DNA from 3 places in the Bacillus pacificus genome. Region 2 is predicted to be linked to each of the others. Evidence: a T-box and tRNA genes for the amino acid it is inferred to sense, from the RefSeq annotation. Region 2 holds a T-box; the other regions hold tRNA genes.
The links. A T-box is a leader RNA that pairs with one kind of tRNA and senses whether it is charged. The one in region 2 lies ahead of ileS2 (isoleucine--tRNA ligase), so its partner is inferred to be a tRNA-Ile.

Region 1 (5,317 bases), 2.4 Mb from region 2:
TGGTATAAAATTTTACATAATGGCAAAACAGGTTACGTACAAAAGGCATTCGTATCTAATGGTTCACAGCCTTTAGTAAAAGGCATCACAGTTCAAAATAATACGAAATACACAGTTGCAACACCTAAACTTAATGTGCGTAGCAACGCTAGTACAAGTAGTGCACTACTTGGTTCATTACAAAATGGTACACAATTACAAGTAGTGGAAACTGTAGGAACTTGGTATAAAATTCGTTTTGGCACAGGATACGGATACGTGGCAAAGCATTATGTAGTGCAAAATCAATCACAAGCTCAAACGGCTCAACCTACTTCCATTCCAGCAGTTTTCAAATTCCCTACTCAAGGAAAAATTAGCTCAACCTTTGATATGCGCTGGGAACAAATGCATTATGGTATAGATATCGCAGCTCAGGGTAATGTCTCTATCCAGGCGGCGGCTGCAGGTAAAGTCGTGAAATCATATTATTCAGCTAGCTATGGCAATGTTGTGTTCATCGCCCATCAAATAAACGGGAAATTATATACAACAGTCTATGCTCACATGAAAGATCGCACTGTACAAGCTGGTGATCAAGTACAAGCTGGACAATTAGTAGGTCATATGGGCAACACAGGTCATTCATACGGGCAACATCTTCATTTTGAATTGCACAATGGAGAATGGAATTTTGAAAAAACAAATGCAGTAAACCCACTGCCATATTTAGTTAGGTAAATTGTATGCCACGCAATATACCTCTCTTAATTGAATACTTAGCCTTTTTAGGCTTAATCTGTTGCTTAGTAATTTATAATACAAATACTGTATTTCTATCTATTATCATTGCTTTTGTTGCTTTAGAAATTATGATGGAAGCTTTTCAAGTTCAACTAAAACAAAAAATTGCCCATATTTATAATGCCATCTTTCTATTAAGTGCTTTAATAACAAATATTATTAGTAATGGTTTTTATTTATCTACCGTATTCCCCGTATTTTTTATGGCTGTTTTATTATTCATAGCTAGATACATTCATGTCCCTAATAACAAAAAACACGAACAAGAAGCTTAGAAAGAGGAGACACTGTGTACCAATCTTTCAAAGATAATCCAATAAAATATATATTGAATTTATACAAAAAAACAAATACTTTTTTTGGTATACAAGGAAGCTATACGGCACAATTTCTCCTTTATGGAATGTTATTTCTCGTCTTAATTACATTCTCCTTGCTTTACTAATAACAAAAGGATCTCACAATTGAGATCCTTTTTAATTTATATAGAAAATGCTCTTTACCCGCAAGCATATTTTTCATAAATAAAGCTAAGGTTATATTTTTTCTCTAAGCTCATTCTTTGTTCATCATCACACCAATAGAACAAAATATCATGAATCGTTGCATAACGCTTATTTTTAAGAAACAGTTTAAAGAAAGATGGTAAACAGTCATGTAATTGTATAAATATATAATTGCGTAATATTTCTTCTTTATATTTAATGCCCTTACAAATATACAATAATTCTTCACAATAATATGCATGTTGTGGAACTTGGATCATTTCGAAAAATGGCACATATGATAATAACTTTCCAATAAAATGATCATATCGATCCATTATCCCTATCGTCATATGCTCCATCATATCTTTCATTACATATAAATAATCATCTACATGAGTAGTCTTGAGTGGGTCTAATCGATCTGAAATTTGAGAAAGTACAGCCCTTTGGCAAGCTAACACCGCTTGACTAGGTCCATAATATGATAGAAAGTCTGTACACTTACGATACTTTCGTAATAAATCATATGTATATAAGTCATAAACAAAAGTATTACAATACATCGCTAAACTCATCATATCACTATTTAATTGCTCTTTTGATAGTGACTTAGCTCTCTTACACATATAAAAAAATGTAAATTCTAATACTTCTTTATGGGATAATAAATGTTTACAGTCTGTTATACATTTCTCATTAAATTTAACTCTATCCCAAATTTCTACATCTCCATCAGTTAATTCACCAATACGATATTTAATTATTAAATAGTTTAAAGCAACCGCCTGCGTCAAAAGGTCCCACGTTTCATATTCCAATGAAGTATGAACAAACTCAGCTAGCCCTTGAGTTACCATAAAAGTATTCGCTTCTTCATACCAACCAATTTCTTGGCATAAGCGAAGAATACGTACTAAAGTTGGAATTTCGTCTTTATGAAATTGCGGTAAATTTTTTGCTTTATTCATTCCATATACGATAAATGCCGCTAAATTTTCTTCTTTATAAAATTCTTTTTCTTTCCACACTAATATAGTTCGTTCTTTCCCTTCACCTTTTGGATGACAAGGTACAAGCAAAGAAAATAATTCAGCGAAATTATTTGGCTCTATATATGTATCTGTAACCAAATTCCAATTTGGATCGCGCTGTACAGCCTTCATATAATTCCCCTTCCCTTTTATCTACATAGGAAATATTAATACATTATCACATCATTAACAATAAATATTGTTATATTCGAAATCAATCATAATACTTATATCTATCAGTATATCATTTTTTCTCTTATTTATAATTAGGAATGACAAATTTAAATAAACTGTCGAAATTACTAACTGTATACTTATTATATAATGGCTCAGATACATCATGCTAACATATTAGCTTAACCCTATATACTAGAATAATGTATCTGATTTTTATACGTAACGTATTACACTAATTAAAGTCTCACTTCATTCCGTATGCTCTGATATTTCACTTAAAGCAAATCCCGCTTGCTCATCTGCCGATTCTTTTATAGCTAAATCTCCTAGTGCTAACATCCCAACGAGTTGACCACTCTCAACTACTGGCAATCGTCTAATTTGATACTGCGCCATTAACTCTGTAGCCTTTTCAATAGGATCATCTGGAGAAACTGAAACAATGTTTGTTGTCATTACATTTGTAATTTTATTAGATCCAGGATGTTTTTCAGCAATCCCTCGAACAACTAAATCCCGGTCCGTAACAAGACCAACAACTTGTTCATTTTCAACAACCGGAATCAATCCAATCGATTCTTCTTTCATCTTTACAGCAGCTTCATATACATTGTCTAACGGTGTACACTGTACAATATGAGTGCTCATCAAGTCTCTCACTCGTGTCATTTGTATCTCCTCCTTTTTATACATACCATAGCTTTTCCTAAATCCCTTTATTTATTTCAGGAAAATCAGTTGATAAAGGAGAATGAACGCACAATAAAAAAGAGTCAGCATATTGCTGACTCTTTTTTTTATGACCCGTACGGGATTCGAACCCGTGTTACCGCCGTGAAAGGGCGGTGTCTTAACCACTTGACCAACGGGCCATGGCTCCGCAGGTAGGACTCGAACCTACGACCGATCGGTTAACAGCCGATAGCTCTACCACTGAGCTACTGCGGAATAATATATGGTGGGCCTAAATGGACTCGAACCATCGACCTCACGCTTATCAGGCGTGCGCTCTAACCAGCTGAGCTATAGGCCCATATACTTTACAGGGGCAGTAGGAATCGAACCCACACTGGAGGTTTTGGAGACCTCAGTTCTACCTTTAAACTATGCCCCTAAAGGATGCCGACTAGAGGACTTGAACCCCCAACCTACTGATTACAAGTCAGTTGCTCTACCAATTGAGCTAAGTCGGCATAAAAAAATGGTGGCTCGGGACGGAATCGAACCGCCGACACGAGGATTTTCAGTCCTCTGCTCTACCGACTGAGCTACCGAGCCAAACATAAATGGCGGTCCCGACCGGGGTCGAACCGGCGATCTCCTGCGTGACAGGCAGGCATGTTAACCACTACACCACGGGACCATTTGGTTGCGGGGACAGGATTTGAACCTGCGACCTTCGGGTTATGAGCCCGACGAGCTACCGTGCTGCTCCACCCCGCGATGATAAAATATTTACTTTAGAAAAAATGGAGGAGGTAGAGGGATTCGAACCCCCGCGCGACTCTCGCCGCCTGTCGGTTTTCAAGACCGATCCCTTCAGCCGAACTTGGGTATACCTCCATGAAGGAAAAAATATTTTATTATTTATGTCTAAACCATTTTAAAAGAAAATGGAGGAGGTAGAGGGATTCGAACCCCCGCGCGATTCTCACCGCCTGTCGGTTTTCAAGACCGATCCCTTCAGCCGAACTTGGGTATACCTCCGAGACATATAATAAATAAAGTGGAGCCTAGCGGGATCGAACCGCTGACCTCCTGCGTGCAAGGCAGGCGCTCTCCCAGCTGAGCTAAGGCCCCATGTTTTTGGGAATATCGGGAAGACAGGATTTGAACCTGCGACCCCCTGGTCCCAAACCAGGTGCTCTACCAAGCTGAGCCACTTCCCGTTATTAAAAGCGCGCCCGAGAGGAGTCGAACCCCTAACCTCTTGATCCGTAGTCAAACGCTCTATCCAATTGAGCTACGGGCGCATATGGTGCCGAGGGCGGGGGTCGAACCCGCACGGTGGTCACCCACCGCAGGATTTTAAGTCCTGTGCGTCTGCCTGTTCCGCCACCCCGGCATGTCATATTGAAAATTGGAGCGGAAGACGGGATTCGAACCCGCGACCCCAACCTTGGCAAGGTTGTATTCTACCACTGAACTACTTCCGCAAGACATGTATGATTTATTTTATTAAAAGTGCGGGTGAAGGGAGTCGAACCCCCACGCCAAAGGCGCTAGATCCTAAGTCTAGTGCGTCTGCCAATTCCGCCACACCCGCATATTTTGTTAAAATGGTGAGCCATGAAGGACTCGAACCTTCGACCCTCTGATTAAAAGTCAGATGCTCTACCAACTGAGCTAATGGCTCTTAATGGCTGGGCTAGCTGGATTCGAACCAGCGCATGACGGAGTCAAAGTCCGTTGCCTTACCGCTTGGCTATAGCCCATTAATTAAGAATGGTGGAGGGGGGCAGATTCGAACTGCCGAACCCGAAGGAGCGGATTTACAGTCCGCCGCGTTTAGCCACTTCGCTACCCCTCCGACATATATGGTGGAGGATGACGGGATCGAACCGCCGACCCCCTGCTTGTAAGGCAGGTGCTCTCCCAGCTGAGCTAATCCTCCATTTTGCCTGGCAACGTCCTACTCTCACAGGGACAAGGTCCCAACTACCATCGGCGCTAGAGAGCTTAACTTCCGTGTTCGGTATGGGAACGGGTGTGACCTCTCTGCCATCATTACCAGACTGTATTCATTTAAGACAAGAATCATTGTAACTCATTTAACTTTTAAAGTCAACAAGTTTTTTTATGTTCTCTCAAAACTAGATAACATTGCTTCATATTATA
Region 2 (5,317 bases):
GGAATGCAGAAGGGATTTCAAGTGATGAAATTCATGTTGCGATTGGACCAGCAATTGGATCTTGTTGTTACGTTGTTGATGATCGAGTGCTAACAGCAGCAGAGCAAGTAGTAAACGGTTCTGTCCCTTATAAAAAAATTTCTGACGGACAGTATGCAATTAATTTAAAAGAAATTAATCGTATACTATGTTTACAAGTAGGCATAAAAGAAGAGAATATTGTAATGTCATCTCTTTGTACAAGCTGTGAAGAGCAACTCTTTTTCTCTCATCGTCGTGATCAAGGTAAGACGGGGAGAATGTTGAGTTTCATAGGTTTTAAGGAGGAAGAAAGCAAGTGACAGTACAAACAAATTTAACAACTGTAAATGAATCAATTAAACAATCTTGCGCACGAGCAGGACGTTCGTTGCAAGATATTAAACTCGTTGCGGTTACAAAAACGGTAGGAATTGAAAAAACAAACGAAGTAATTGAAGCAGGAATTATCGATTTAGGTGAAAATAGAAATGAAGGTTTCTTACAGAAGTACGAACATTTCGGTTCAAAAGTGAATTGGCATTTTATTGGATCATTACAAACGAGAAAAGTAAAAGAAATCATTAATGAAATCGATTATTTACATTCATTAGATCGTCTTTCACTTGCAAAAGAAATTCAAAAACGTGCGGATAAGAAAGTGAAATGTTTTATTCAAGTGAAAACATCATCTGAAGAATCAAAGCAAGGATTGGCAATAGAAGAAACCGTTTCTTTTATTCAAAGTTTGCAAGAATTGGATAAGATTGAAGTGGTTGGACTAATGACAATGGCTCCATTTACAGAAGAAGAGAAAGAAATCAGACGCTGTTTTAAGACATTACGTATGCTACAAACAGAGGTGCAGGAGTTAGAATTATTACATGCGCCATGTAAAGAATTATCAATGGGAATGTCTAATGATTACACCATTGCAATTGAAGAAGGTGCTACATACATTCGTTTGGGGACGATTTTAGTAGGAAAAGCGTAAAAGGAAGGAGAATCTTATTATGAGTTGGTCAAAAGTAAAATACTTCTTTTTTGATACACCTGAAGAAAAAGAAGCAGCTCAATATAGTTATGAAAAGGAGCAAACAGACATGAAGAAGCAGCAAGATCCGCCAGAACAACAAGATGTTACGTTTCCAAAAGCGCAAACGAAACAAAATGTTGTGAGCATTGAAACAGCGAAGCAATCCTCAAAAGTTGTTTTATTAGAACCACGCACATATTCGGAAGCGCAAGGAATTGCGGACCATTTAAAAGGTAGACGAGCTGTTGTAATTAATTTACAACGAATGTCTACGGATCAAGCTGTACGTATCGTTGACTTTTTAAGTGGTACTGTATACGCTATAGGCGGGGACATTCAAAAAATAGGACCGAAAACATTTATGTGTACGCCTGAAAATGTAGATATAGTTGGTGCAATTTCAGAGTTATTCGGTGAAGAAGAAGACACAAATATAAAGAGGTGGTAATACGCCATGGAAACCGTTTTAAGACTTTTAGTTTATGCTATCGAGATTTACTCGTGGGCACTTATTATTTACATTCTCCTATCATGGTTCCCAGGTGCAAAGGAATCAACTTTCGGAGAGTTTCTTGCGCGTATTTGTGAACCATATTTAGAACCATTTCGCAGATTTATTCCGCCGCTTGGTATGATTGATATTTCGCCACTCGTTGCGATCTTTGCGTTGAGACTTGCGACAAATGGCTTGGTAAGTTTATTCGGCTATTTCTTATAGTAAGAGGTTATATGTATGAGCATCTACGAGCATTTTAGACCTGATGAAGTGGTCTTTGTGGATAAAGTGTTAGAGTGGAAGCGAGCAGCGGAGTACCATCAAGTGAAGTTAACAGACTTTCTTGATCCAAGACAACAACAAATTGTCACGATGGTAATAGGACAAGGAGATGTTGCTGTACAGTTTGATGGTGCAACGTCTCAAGCAGAGCGCAAAAGAGCACTCATTTATCCGGACTATCTAGTAGTAAATGAAGAGGAATTTCAAGTAGAAGTATTGGAAATTGACTATCCTTCCAAGTTTTATACGCTAGAGCATAGGCAAATATTAGGTACATTTATGTCTCTCGGTTTAACGAGAGAAAAATGTGGTGATATTTTGCTTCAAGAAGATCGTGCCCAAATTGTAGTCGCGAAAGAAGTTGTATCTTATATTGAGATGAACTTACAATCTATAGGAAAAGTGAAAGTCTCCTTATCACCAGTGCAAGGGGAAAAAATTCTACAGATACAAGAAACGTGGGGGGAGAAATCCGGAACAGTTTCTTCACTTCGTTTAGATGTTATGTTAGCTGAAATGTTACATATATCTAGGCAAAAAGTACAACCTTTCATAAAAAATGGTTTAGTAAAAGTGAATTGGAAAACAGTGGAGCAAACCTCTTATGAATGTTATCCAGGAGATGTTTTTTCAGTGAGAGGACATGGACGCAGTAAATTGTTTTCTGTAGAAGGTAGAACAAAGCGCGACAAATGGAGAATTTTGTATGGTATACTAAAATGATTGGTTTTTTAGAAGGAAATCCTCCTATTTTGTCGAAGAAAAGATATAATTGAAAGAGGAAATTTAGATAACTACTTGGAGGTGGCGTTGTGCCGTTAACACCATTAGATATTCATAACAAAGAATTTGGTCGCGGATTCCGTGGCTATGATGAGGATCAAGTAAATGAGTTTCTTGATCAAATTATCAAAGATTATGAATTAGTCATTCGTGAGAAAAAAGCTTTAGAAGAACAAGTTGCGCAATTAGAAGGGAAGTTAGATCATTTCTCTAATATTGAAGATACGTTAAACAAATCTATCGTTGTTGCACAAGAAGCAGCGGAAGAAGTAAAACGTAATGCGCAAAAAGAAGCAAAATTAATTGTACGTGAAGCTGAAAAGAATGCAGACCGTATTATTAACGAAGCTTTAGTAAAATCAAGAAAAGTTGCTTTTGATATTGAAGAGCTAAAGAAACAAGCGAAAGTATTCCGCACTCGTTTCCGTATGTTATTAGAAACACAGCTTGAAATGTTAAACAACGATGATTGGGATAAACTAATTGAGTTAGAAGACGAAGTAGACGAGCTGTTGAAAAAAGAAGAAACAGTGTAAGCTTGACGTTTTTCTCATTATTACATATAATTTTAAACAACATATTTATTAAGAAAAACGAAGATAGGGATAAGTACCTTTTTCATACCTTATATAGCGAACTGAGGATGGTGTAAGCTCAGGATAAGGAGATAATGGGAATATCACCCTGGAGTTCCGCGCTGAACAAATAGAGTAAGCGTAGGCGTATATTCGCGTTAAGAATATAAAGAGGATTGTATACATACGTATAGGATCTACTAGGGTGGTACCGCGGGAGACTTTCTCGTCCCTTTTTGGGATGAGAAAGTCTCTTTTTTATTCCGTTTTTTAGGTCTTTCTTTTATACATGTAAGGAGGAATTGAGCATGGAGTACAAAAATACATTACTAATGCCAAAAACAGAGTTCCCGATGCGTGGGAATTTACCAAAACGTGAGCCTGCAATGCAAGAAAAGTGGGCGGAAATGAATATTTATGAAAAGGTACAAGAACATACGAAAGGTCGTCCTTTATTTGTACTGCATGATGGACCTCCATATGCGAATGGTGACATTCATATGGGACATGCATTAAATAAAGTATTAAAAGACTTTATCGTTCGTTATAAATCAATGACTGGTTTCTGTGCACCATATGTCCCAGGTTGGGATACACACGGTTTACCAATTGAACAAGCTTTAACAAATAAAGGTGTAAAGCGTAAAGAAATGACAGTTGCTGAGTTCCGTAAGTTATGTGCAGAGTATGCATATGAACAAGTAGAACGTCAGCGTGAGCAATTTAAGCGTTTAGGTGTACGTGCTGATTGGGATAACCCATACATTACTTTAGAGCCAGCTTATGAAGCACAACAAATTAAAGTGTTTGGTGATATGGCGAAAAAAGGTTATATCTATAAAGGACAAAAACCAGTTTATTGGTCACCAACGAGTGAATCAGCTTTAGCGGAAGCTGAAATTGAATACCAAGATAAAAAATCTGCATCTATTTACGTAGCATTCCCTGTAAAAGATGGAAAGAACGTATTAGAAGGTGATGAGAAATACATCATCTGGACAACAACGCCTTGGACGTTGCCTGCAAACTTAGGTATTTCTGTTCACCCAGAACTTGAATACGCTATTGTAAAAGTAAATGATGAAAAATATATTATTGCTTCTGAACTATTTGAGACAGTTGCAAAAACGTTAGAGTGGGAAAACGCTGAAGTTGTGAAAACAGTAAAAGGTAGCGAGCTTGAGTATACAGTTGCAAAGCATCCATTCTACGATCGTGATTCATTAGTTATGCTAGGAGATCACGTAACAACAGATGCAGGTACAGGTTGTGTTCATACAGCACCAGGACACGGGGAAGATGACTTTATTGTTGGTAAAAAGTATGGCTTAGAAGTACTTTGCCCAGTTGATGATAAAGGTGTATTAACAGAGGAAGCACCTGGATTTGAAGGCTTATTCTATGATAAAGCTAACAAGCCAATTACAGAAAAATTAGAAGAAGTAGGCGCATTACTGAAACTAACATTCATTACGCATTCATATCCACATGATTGGAGAACGAAAAAACCTATTATTTTCCGTGCGACAGCACAGTGGTTTGCATCTATTGAAGCATTCCGTAAAGAATTATTAGAAGCTGTTGCGGAAACAAAATGGGTACCAGCATGGGGCGAAACTCGTCTTCATAACATGGTTCGTGACCGTGGTGACTGGTGTATTTCTCGTCAACGTGCATGGGGTGTGCCAATTCCTGTATTCTATGCTGAGAATGGTGATCCAATCATTACGGATGAAACAATTAACCATGTAGCTGATTTATTCCGTGAACACGGTTCTAACGTATGGTTTGAGCGTGAAGCGAAAGATCTATTACCAGAAGGATTTACACATTCAGGTAGCCCAAATGGTGAATTCCGTAAAGAAACAGACATCATGGATGTATGGTTCGACTCAGGTTCTTCTCACCAAGCGGTATTAGAAGAGCGCGATGACTTACAACGTCCAGCAGATTTATATTTAGAAGGATCTGACCAATATCGTGGTTGGTTTAACTCTTCATTATCGACAGCAGTTGCTGTAACAGGAAAAGCGCCATATAAAGGCGTACTAAGCCATGGTTTCGTATTAGATGGTGAAGGACGTAAAATGAGTAAGTCGATTGGAAACATCGTCGTACCGAAGAAAA
Region 3 (5,317 bases), 960 kb from region 2:
AATGAACCGAAACTAGAAGAAGGTTCTGTTACAGTTGGCGGAGCTATCGATGACAAAAACTTCGCTGGATTAGATGGTGATTTCCCGTTCATTGATGTAACTTTTAAAGTAGAAAATGATGAGTTTTATGAAGCAAATGCTCAATTAGATTTATCAGTGTTCGCTTACTGGAAACAAGGTGAATCAGAGCCAAATAGAATGCGTGTCCTTCAAGATCAAACATTCTCAGTTATGTCTTTAAACTCACTAGTCGAAGGAAGTATTAAACCTGGTGCTTTCTTAAATGAACGCGGATATTTAGATGAAAAATTCGATTATACAAAGCTTGGCGTAAAAGTATATGCAACAGATTCTTACCGTCATAAGTTTGAAGGCTCACTTGATAAATACGGATCCTTCAAACTAAATGGACTTCCTGTTAATAAACGCGACTATAACTTATATGTAGAAGTACCAGGGCATTTAACAAGCCGACTAACCACGAAACTTGGTACTGAAAAAGACGGTAAGCTACTTGGCCAATATTATTATGCACGCTTTGATGAAAACCTTGCAGGTGATGTAAATGGCGATAAAGTAATTGATATAAAAGATGCTGAAATTATCGCTAACAACTACGGTAAAAAAGGACTATCTGTGAAAGACGGCGACCTTAACAAAGATGGTATTGTCGACGAAAAAGATATTCGCTTCGTTGAAAAGAACTTCTTGAAAAAAGGTCCAGATGCATCCAAATCACAAACACCTGTAGAAAAATCAAAAAGCGGTACACTGGCAGATATTTTAAAGAAATTAGGATTGACGCCTAAAAAATGATAATAATAAAGAGCACTCTACGCAAAGTAGAGTGCTCTTTTCTATAAACGACCCTGATCCAGCAAAAGGGGTATATTGGGGATATACAAGGGAAACCGGAAAAGGAATTTATATTAAATTATATATAAATCCAGAAGTAAGAAGTAGTTCCCCACTTCTGGATTATTTAGCAATTATTATAGTACTGGTGCCATTGTTTCTTTTAATACTTTTACAGAATGAGCGAATTTCGCTTTTTCATCCTCATTTAACTCAAGCTCTACGATTTCACGTACACCTTCACGGTTAATTACAGCTGGAACACCTACGTAAGCATCTTTCTCACCGTATTGACCTTCAAGGTATGCAGATACAGTTAATACGCTGTTCTCGTTGTTTAAGATTGCTTTAGTTACACGAAGTAGTGACATACCGATTCCGTAGTAAGTTGCACCTTTACGCTCGATAATATGGTAAGCTGCATCACGTACGTTTTCGAAGATTTTATCTAAGTCTTCTTGTTTGTACTGTTCGTTGTTAGCTAAAATTGTTTCTAGTTTTTGTACACCGATAGTAGCGTGACTCCATACTGGAAGTTCAGTGTCACCGTGTTCACCAACGATGTAAGCATGAACGTTACGTGGATCTACATCTAAGTAGTCACCTAACATGTAACGGAAACGAGCAGAGTCTAAAGTAGTACCCGAACCAATTACGCGCTCTTTTGGTAGACCAGATTCTTTCCAAGTTACGTAAGTTAAAATATCAACTGGGTTAGTTGCGATTAAGAAGATTCCATCGAATCCGCTATCCATAATACCGCGAACGATTTGTTTAAAGATCTTTGTATTTTTTTCAACTAAGTCTAAACGAGTTTCACCTGGCTTTTGTGGTAATCCAGCAGTGATAACTACTAAATCTGCATCTTTACAATCTGCATAGCTACCGCTCCAAACTTTTGTTGGTGATGGAGAGAATGGTACCGCATGGCTTAAGTCCATTGCTTCCCCTTCTGCTTTTGCTTCATTAACATCTACTAATACGAATTCTTCAGCTACACCTTGGTTGATCATTGAGTAAGCGTAACTACAACCTACAGCTCCTGTTCCTACTAATACTACACGATTGATACCTTTTTTCATGGTAATTTCCCCTCTCTATTGTTCACATATATTTTTTTATGATTGTTTAAGTAATTAATTAAAATACTAATTTAATGTTGTTTAACTTCTTTACACTCATATTGTAGCACGTATTATTGTGAATTACTTCACAAATTATGACCTATTTGTGAACTTTTTCACATAGAGTGTAAAGTTATTGGAATAGGTGTGGAATCCATTTCAATGGAGGCGTTTTCTTTAGATTGTGAAAGGGATTTTCTTATGTTTTTGTCGGTAAGTGAAATTATATCGGCGATTTTTAGAATATATCGACTATAACTCCAAATATATCAGCGATTTTTGAAATTTATCGACCGTAACTCAAATTATATCGGCGATTTTTGCAATATATCGACTTACCGACAAAACTCGACAATAATGACAGCATAAAAAAACTGCCTCCAGTAGATCACCTACTGAGAGACAGTTTCTTCTATATATTATTTATTTTCCGCCGTAGCGCCTAATACAGCATCCTTTGTTTGAACAACCCATATTTCAATTTTTATTATTCAACGGTATCTAATAACTCTACAACTAATTCCTTAGGATCTTCCCAGCTATGAGATTTACCCGTTTATCCAAGTGCAGGAGGCTTTAGCATAAGGCCGAGATAAAAATTCAATTTGAGTATGATTTGTTAAGTGAACATTCCTTCATACTCATACAGGTCAAGGTAAACAACATGATTATACTTACAGCTCTCTGTATTCCCAACTGTAACAGCGAATACTTCATCTTTCTTTTAATTCATAAAAAAAAGCAGACTATCCAAAGGCTACTTTTACACAACAAAAAAAGAGATAGCAGATTATGCTATCTCTTTTAGTATGACCCGTACGGGATTCGAACCCGTGTTACCGCCGTGAAAGGGCGGTGTCTTAACCACTTGACCAACGGGCCAATTACTGGCAGAGAAGAAGGGATTCGAACCCTCGCACCGCGTTCGCGATCTACTCCCTTAGCAGGGGAGCCCCTTGAGCCACTTGGGTACTTCTCTATAAATATGGCTCCGCAGGTAGGACTCGAACCTACGACCGATCGGTTAACAGCCGATAGCTCTACCACTGAGCTACTGCGGAACAATTATGGTGGGCCTAAATGGACTCGAACCATCGACCTCACGCTTATCAGGCGTGCGCTCTAACCAGCTGAGCTATAGGCCCATAATTGAAAAGCGGGTGAAGAGAATCGAACTCTCGACCAGAGCTTGGAAGGCTCTTGTTTTACCACTAAACTACACCCGCATTAAATTGTAAATGGTGAGCCATGAAGGACTCGAACCTTCGACCCTCTGATTAAAAGTCAGATGCTCTACCAACTGAGCTAATGGCTCATTTTGAAAGTGGTGCCGGCTAGAGGACTTGAACCCCCAACCTACTGATTACAAGTCAGTTGCTCTACCAATTGAGCTAAGCCGGCTTGCGACTTCAAAATGGTGGCTCGGGACGGAATCGAACCGCCGACACGAGGATTTTCAGTCCTCTGCTCTACCGACTGAGCTACCGAGCCTTTATGTAAAAATGGCGGTCCCGACCGGGGTCGAACCGGCGATCTCCTGCGTGACAGGCAGGCATGTTAACCACTACACCACGGGACCTTGGTTGCGGGGACAGGATTTGAACCTGCGACCTTCGGGTTATGAGCCCGACGAGCTACCAGACTGCTCCACCCCGCGACGATCAAATATTTACTTTAGAAAAAATGGAGGAGGTAGAGGGATTCGAACCCCCGCGCGACTCTCGCCGCCTGTCGGTTTTCAAGACCGATCCCTTCAGCCGAACTTGGGTATACCTCCGAGATATAAACTTCTAATGGTGGACCTTGTAGGACTCGAACCTACGACCGGACGGTTATGAGCCGTCTGCTCTAACCAGCTGAGCTAAAGGTCCTTTATGGTAGCGGCGGAGGGGATCGAACCCCCGACCTCACGGGTATGAACCGTACGCTCTAGCCAGCTGAGCTACACCGCCATAAATGATATTAAGATAAGTGGAGCCTAGCGGGATCGAACCGCTGACCTCCTGCGTGCAAGGCAGGCGCTCTCCCAGCTGAGCTAAGGCCCCATGTTTTTGGGAATATCGGGAAGACAGGATTTGAACCTGCGACCCCCTGGTCCCAAACCAGGTGCTCTACCAAGCTGAGCCACTTCCCGTTAATAAAAGCGCGCCCGAGAGGAGTCGAACCCCTAACCTCTTGATCCGTAGTCAAACGCTCTATCCAATTGAGCTACGGGCGCATATGGTGCCGAGGGCGGGGGTCGAACCCGCACGGTGGTTACCCACCGCAGGATTTTAAGTCCTGTGCGTCTGCCTGTTCCGCCACCCCGGCATGTCATATTGAAAATTGGAGCGGAAGACGGGATTCGAACCCGCGACCCCAACCTTGGCAAGGTTGTATTCTACCACTGAACTACTTCCGCAAGACATGTATGAGTTATTTAATTAAAAGTGCGGGTGAAGGGAGTCGAACCCCCACGCCAAAGGCGCCAGATCCTAAGTCTGGTGCGTCTGCCAATTCCGCCACACCCGCATATTAATTTATTTAAGAAAAATGGGGCGACTGATGGGAATCGAACCCACGAATGCCGGAGCCACAATCCGGTGCGTTAACCACTTCGCCACAACCGCCATAATTTCTGGTGCCGACTAGAGGACTTGAACCCCCAACCTACTGATTACAAGTCAGTTGCTCTACCAATTGAGCTAAGTCGGCTAAATGGTGGAGGATGACGGGATCGAACCGCCGACCCCCTGCTTGTAAGGCAGGTGCTCTCCCAGCTGAGCTAATCCTCCATTTGCCTGGCAACGTCCTACTCTCACAGGGACAATGTCCCAACTACCATCGGCGCTAGAGAGCTTAACTTCCGTGTTCGGTATGGGAACGGGTGTGACCTCTCTGCCATCATTACCAGACTGTATTCATTTAAGACAAGAATTATTGTAACTCATTTAACTTTTAAAGTCAACAAGTTTTTTATATTCTTTCAAAACTAGATAACATTTGCTACATATTATATGGTTAAGTCCTCGATCTATTAGTATTCGTCAGCTCCACATGTCACCATGCTTCCACCTCGAACCTATCAACCTGATCATCTTTCAGGGATCTTACTAGCTTACGCTATGGGAAATCTCATCTTGAGGGGGGCTTCATGCTTAGATGCTTTCAGCACTTATCCCTTCCGCACATAGCTACCCAGCTATGCCCTTGGCAGAACAACTGGTACACCAGCGGTGCGTCCATCCCGGTCCTCTCGTACTAAGGACAGCTCCTCTCAAATTTCCTACGCCCACGACGGATAGGGACCGAACTGTCTCACGACGTTCTGAACCCAGCTCGCGTACCGCTTTAATGGG

Region 1: it has a tRNA-Ile gene. The T-box ahead of ileS2 (isoleucine--tRNA ligase) is inferred to sense a tRNA for this amino acid. The anticodon was not compared.
Region 3: it has a tRNA-Ile gene. The T-box ahead of ileS2 (isoleucine--tRNA ligase) is inferred to sense a tRNA for this amino acid. The anticodon was not compared.

Annotation. Positions count from the first base shown of each region.
Region 1 covers NZ_CP086328.1:4,312,115-4,317,431, forward strand. Annotated here, with positions in the region: gene LMD38_RS22315 (SH3 domain-containing protein) at 1-720, shown strand, start outside; gene LMD38_RS22320 (hypothetical protein) at 726-1,058, shown strand; gene LMD38_RS22325 (DUF3965 domain-containing protein) at 1,283-2,434, opposite strand; gene LMD38_RS22330 (CBS domain-containing protein) at 2,729-3,148, opposite strand; tRNA gene LMD38_RS22335 (tRNA-Glu) at 3,280-3,351, opposite strand; tRNA gene LMD38_RS22340 (tRNA-Asn) at 3,353-3,427, opposite strand; tRNA gene LMD38_RS22345 (tRNA-Ile) at 3,436-3,512, opposite strand; tRNA gene LMD38_RS22350 (tRNA-Trp) at 3,523-3,593, opposite strand; tRNA gene LMD38_RS22355 (tRNA-Thr) at 3,600-3,672, opposite strand; tRNA gene LMD38_RS22360 (tRNA-Phe) at 3,682-3,757, opposite strand; tRNA gene LMD38_RS22365 (tRNA-Asp) at 3,767-3,842, opposite strand; tRNA gene LMD38_RS22370 (tRNA-Met) at 3,846-3,922, opposite strand; tRNA gene LMD38_RS22375 (tRNA-Ser) at 3,950-4,042, opposite strand; tRNA gene LMD38_RS22380 (tRNA-Ser) at 4,094-4,186, opposite strand; tRNA gene LMD38_RS22385 (tRNA-Ala) at 4,207-4,279, opposite strand; tRNA gene LMD38_RS22390 (tRNA-Pro) at 4,295-4,368, opposite strand; tRNA gene LMD38_RS22395 (tRNA-Arg) at 4,379-4,452, opposite strand; tRNA gene LMD38_RS22400 (tRNA-Leu) at 4,456-4,544, opposite strand; tRNA gene LMD38_RS22405 (tRNA-Gly) at 4,561-4,635, opposite strand; tRNA gene LMD38_RS22410 (tRNA-Leu) at 4,665-4,745, opposite strand; tRNA gene LMD38_RS22415 (tRNA-Lys) at 4,760-4,835, opposite strand; tRNA gene LMD38_RS22420 (tRNA-Gln) at 4,840-4,914, opposite strand; tRNA gene LMD38_RS22425 (tRNA-Tyr) at 4,926-5,009, opposite strand; tRNA gene LMD38_RS22430 (tRNA-Val) at 5,018-5,093, opposite strand; rRNA gene rrf (5S ribosomal RNA) at 5,099-5,214, opposite strand; rRNA gene LMD38_RS22440 (23S ribosomal RNA) at 5,317-5,317, opposite strand, start outside.
Region 2 covers NZ_CP086328.1:1,434,600-1,439,916, forward strand. Annotated here, with positions in the region: gene pgeF (peptidoglycan editing factor PgeF) at 1-341, shown strand, start outside; gene LMD38_RS07625 (YggS family pyridoxal phosphate-dependent enzyme) at 338-1,012, shown strand; gene LMD38_RS07630 (cell division protein SepF) at 1,032-1,502, shown strand; gene LMD38_RS07635 (YggT family protein) at 1,509-1,772, shown strand; gene LMD38_RS07640 (YlmH family RNA-binding protein) at 1,788-2,555, shown strand; gene divIVA (septum site-determining protein DivIVA) at 2,645-3,151, shown strand; T-box leader at 3,203-3,427, shown strand; gene ileS2 (isoleucine--tRNA ligase) at 3,499-5,317, shown strand, end outside.
Region 3 covers NZ_CP086328.1:478,094-483,410, reverse strand. Annotated here, with positions in the region: gene LMD38_RS02505 (S8 family serine peptidase) at 1-816, shown strand, start outside; gene LMD38_RS02500 (L-lactate dehydrogenase) at 993-1,937, opposite strand; partial or broken gene LMD38_RS02495 (IS4 family transposase) at 2,534-2,689, shown strand; tRNA gene LMD38_RS02490 (tRNA-Glu) at 2,790-2,861, opposite strand; tRNA gene LMD38_RS02485 (tRNA-Ser) at 2,868-2,958, opposite strand; tRNA gene LMD38_RS02480 (tRNA-Asn) at 2,966-3,040, opposite strand; tRNA gene LMD38_RS02475 (tRNA-Ile) at 3,048-3,124, opposite strand; tRNA gene LMD38_RS02470 (tRNA-Gly) at 3,135-3,205, opposite strand; tRNA gene LMD38_RS02465 (tRNA-Lys) at 3,219-3,294, opposite strand; tRNA gene LMD38_RS02460 (tRNA-Thr) at 3,305-3,380, opposite strand; tRNA gene LMD38_RS02455 (tRNA-Phe) at 3,395-3,470, opposite strand; tRNA gene LMD38_RS02450 (tRNA-Asp) at 3,483-3,558, opposite strand; tRNA gene LMD38_RS02445 (tRNA-Met) at 3,560-3,636, opposite strand; tRNA gene LMD38_RS02440 (tRNA-Ser) at 3,664-3,756, opposite strand; tRNA gene LMD38_RS02435 (tRNA-Ile) at 3,774-3,850, opposite strand; tRNA gene LMD38_RS02430 (tRNA-Met) at 3,855-3,931, opposite strand; tRNA gene LMD38_RS02425 (tRNA-Ala) at 3,952-4,024, opposite strand; tRNA gene LMD38_RS02420 (tRNA-Pro) at 4,040-4,113, opposite strand; tRNA gene LMD38_RS02415 (tRNA-Arg) at 4,124-4,197, opposite strand; tRNA gene LMD38_RS02410 (tRNA-Leu) at 4,201-4,289, opposite strand; tRNA gene LMD38_RS02405 (tRNA-Gly) at 4,306-4,380, opposite strand; tRNA gene LMD38_RS02400 (tRNA-Leu) at 4,410-4,490, opposite strand; tRNA gene LMD38_RS02395 (tRNA-His) at 4,513-4,588, opposite strand; tRNA gene LMD38_RS02390 (tRNA-Thr) at 4,598-4,673, opposite strand; tRNA gene LMD38_RS02385 (tRNA-Val) at 4,678-4,753, opposite strand; rRNA gene rrf (5S ribosomal RNA) at 4,758-4,873, opposite strand; rRNA gene LMD38_RS02375 (23S ribosomal RNA) at 4,976-5,317, opposite strand, start outside.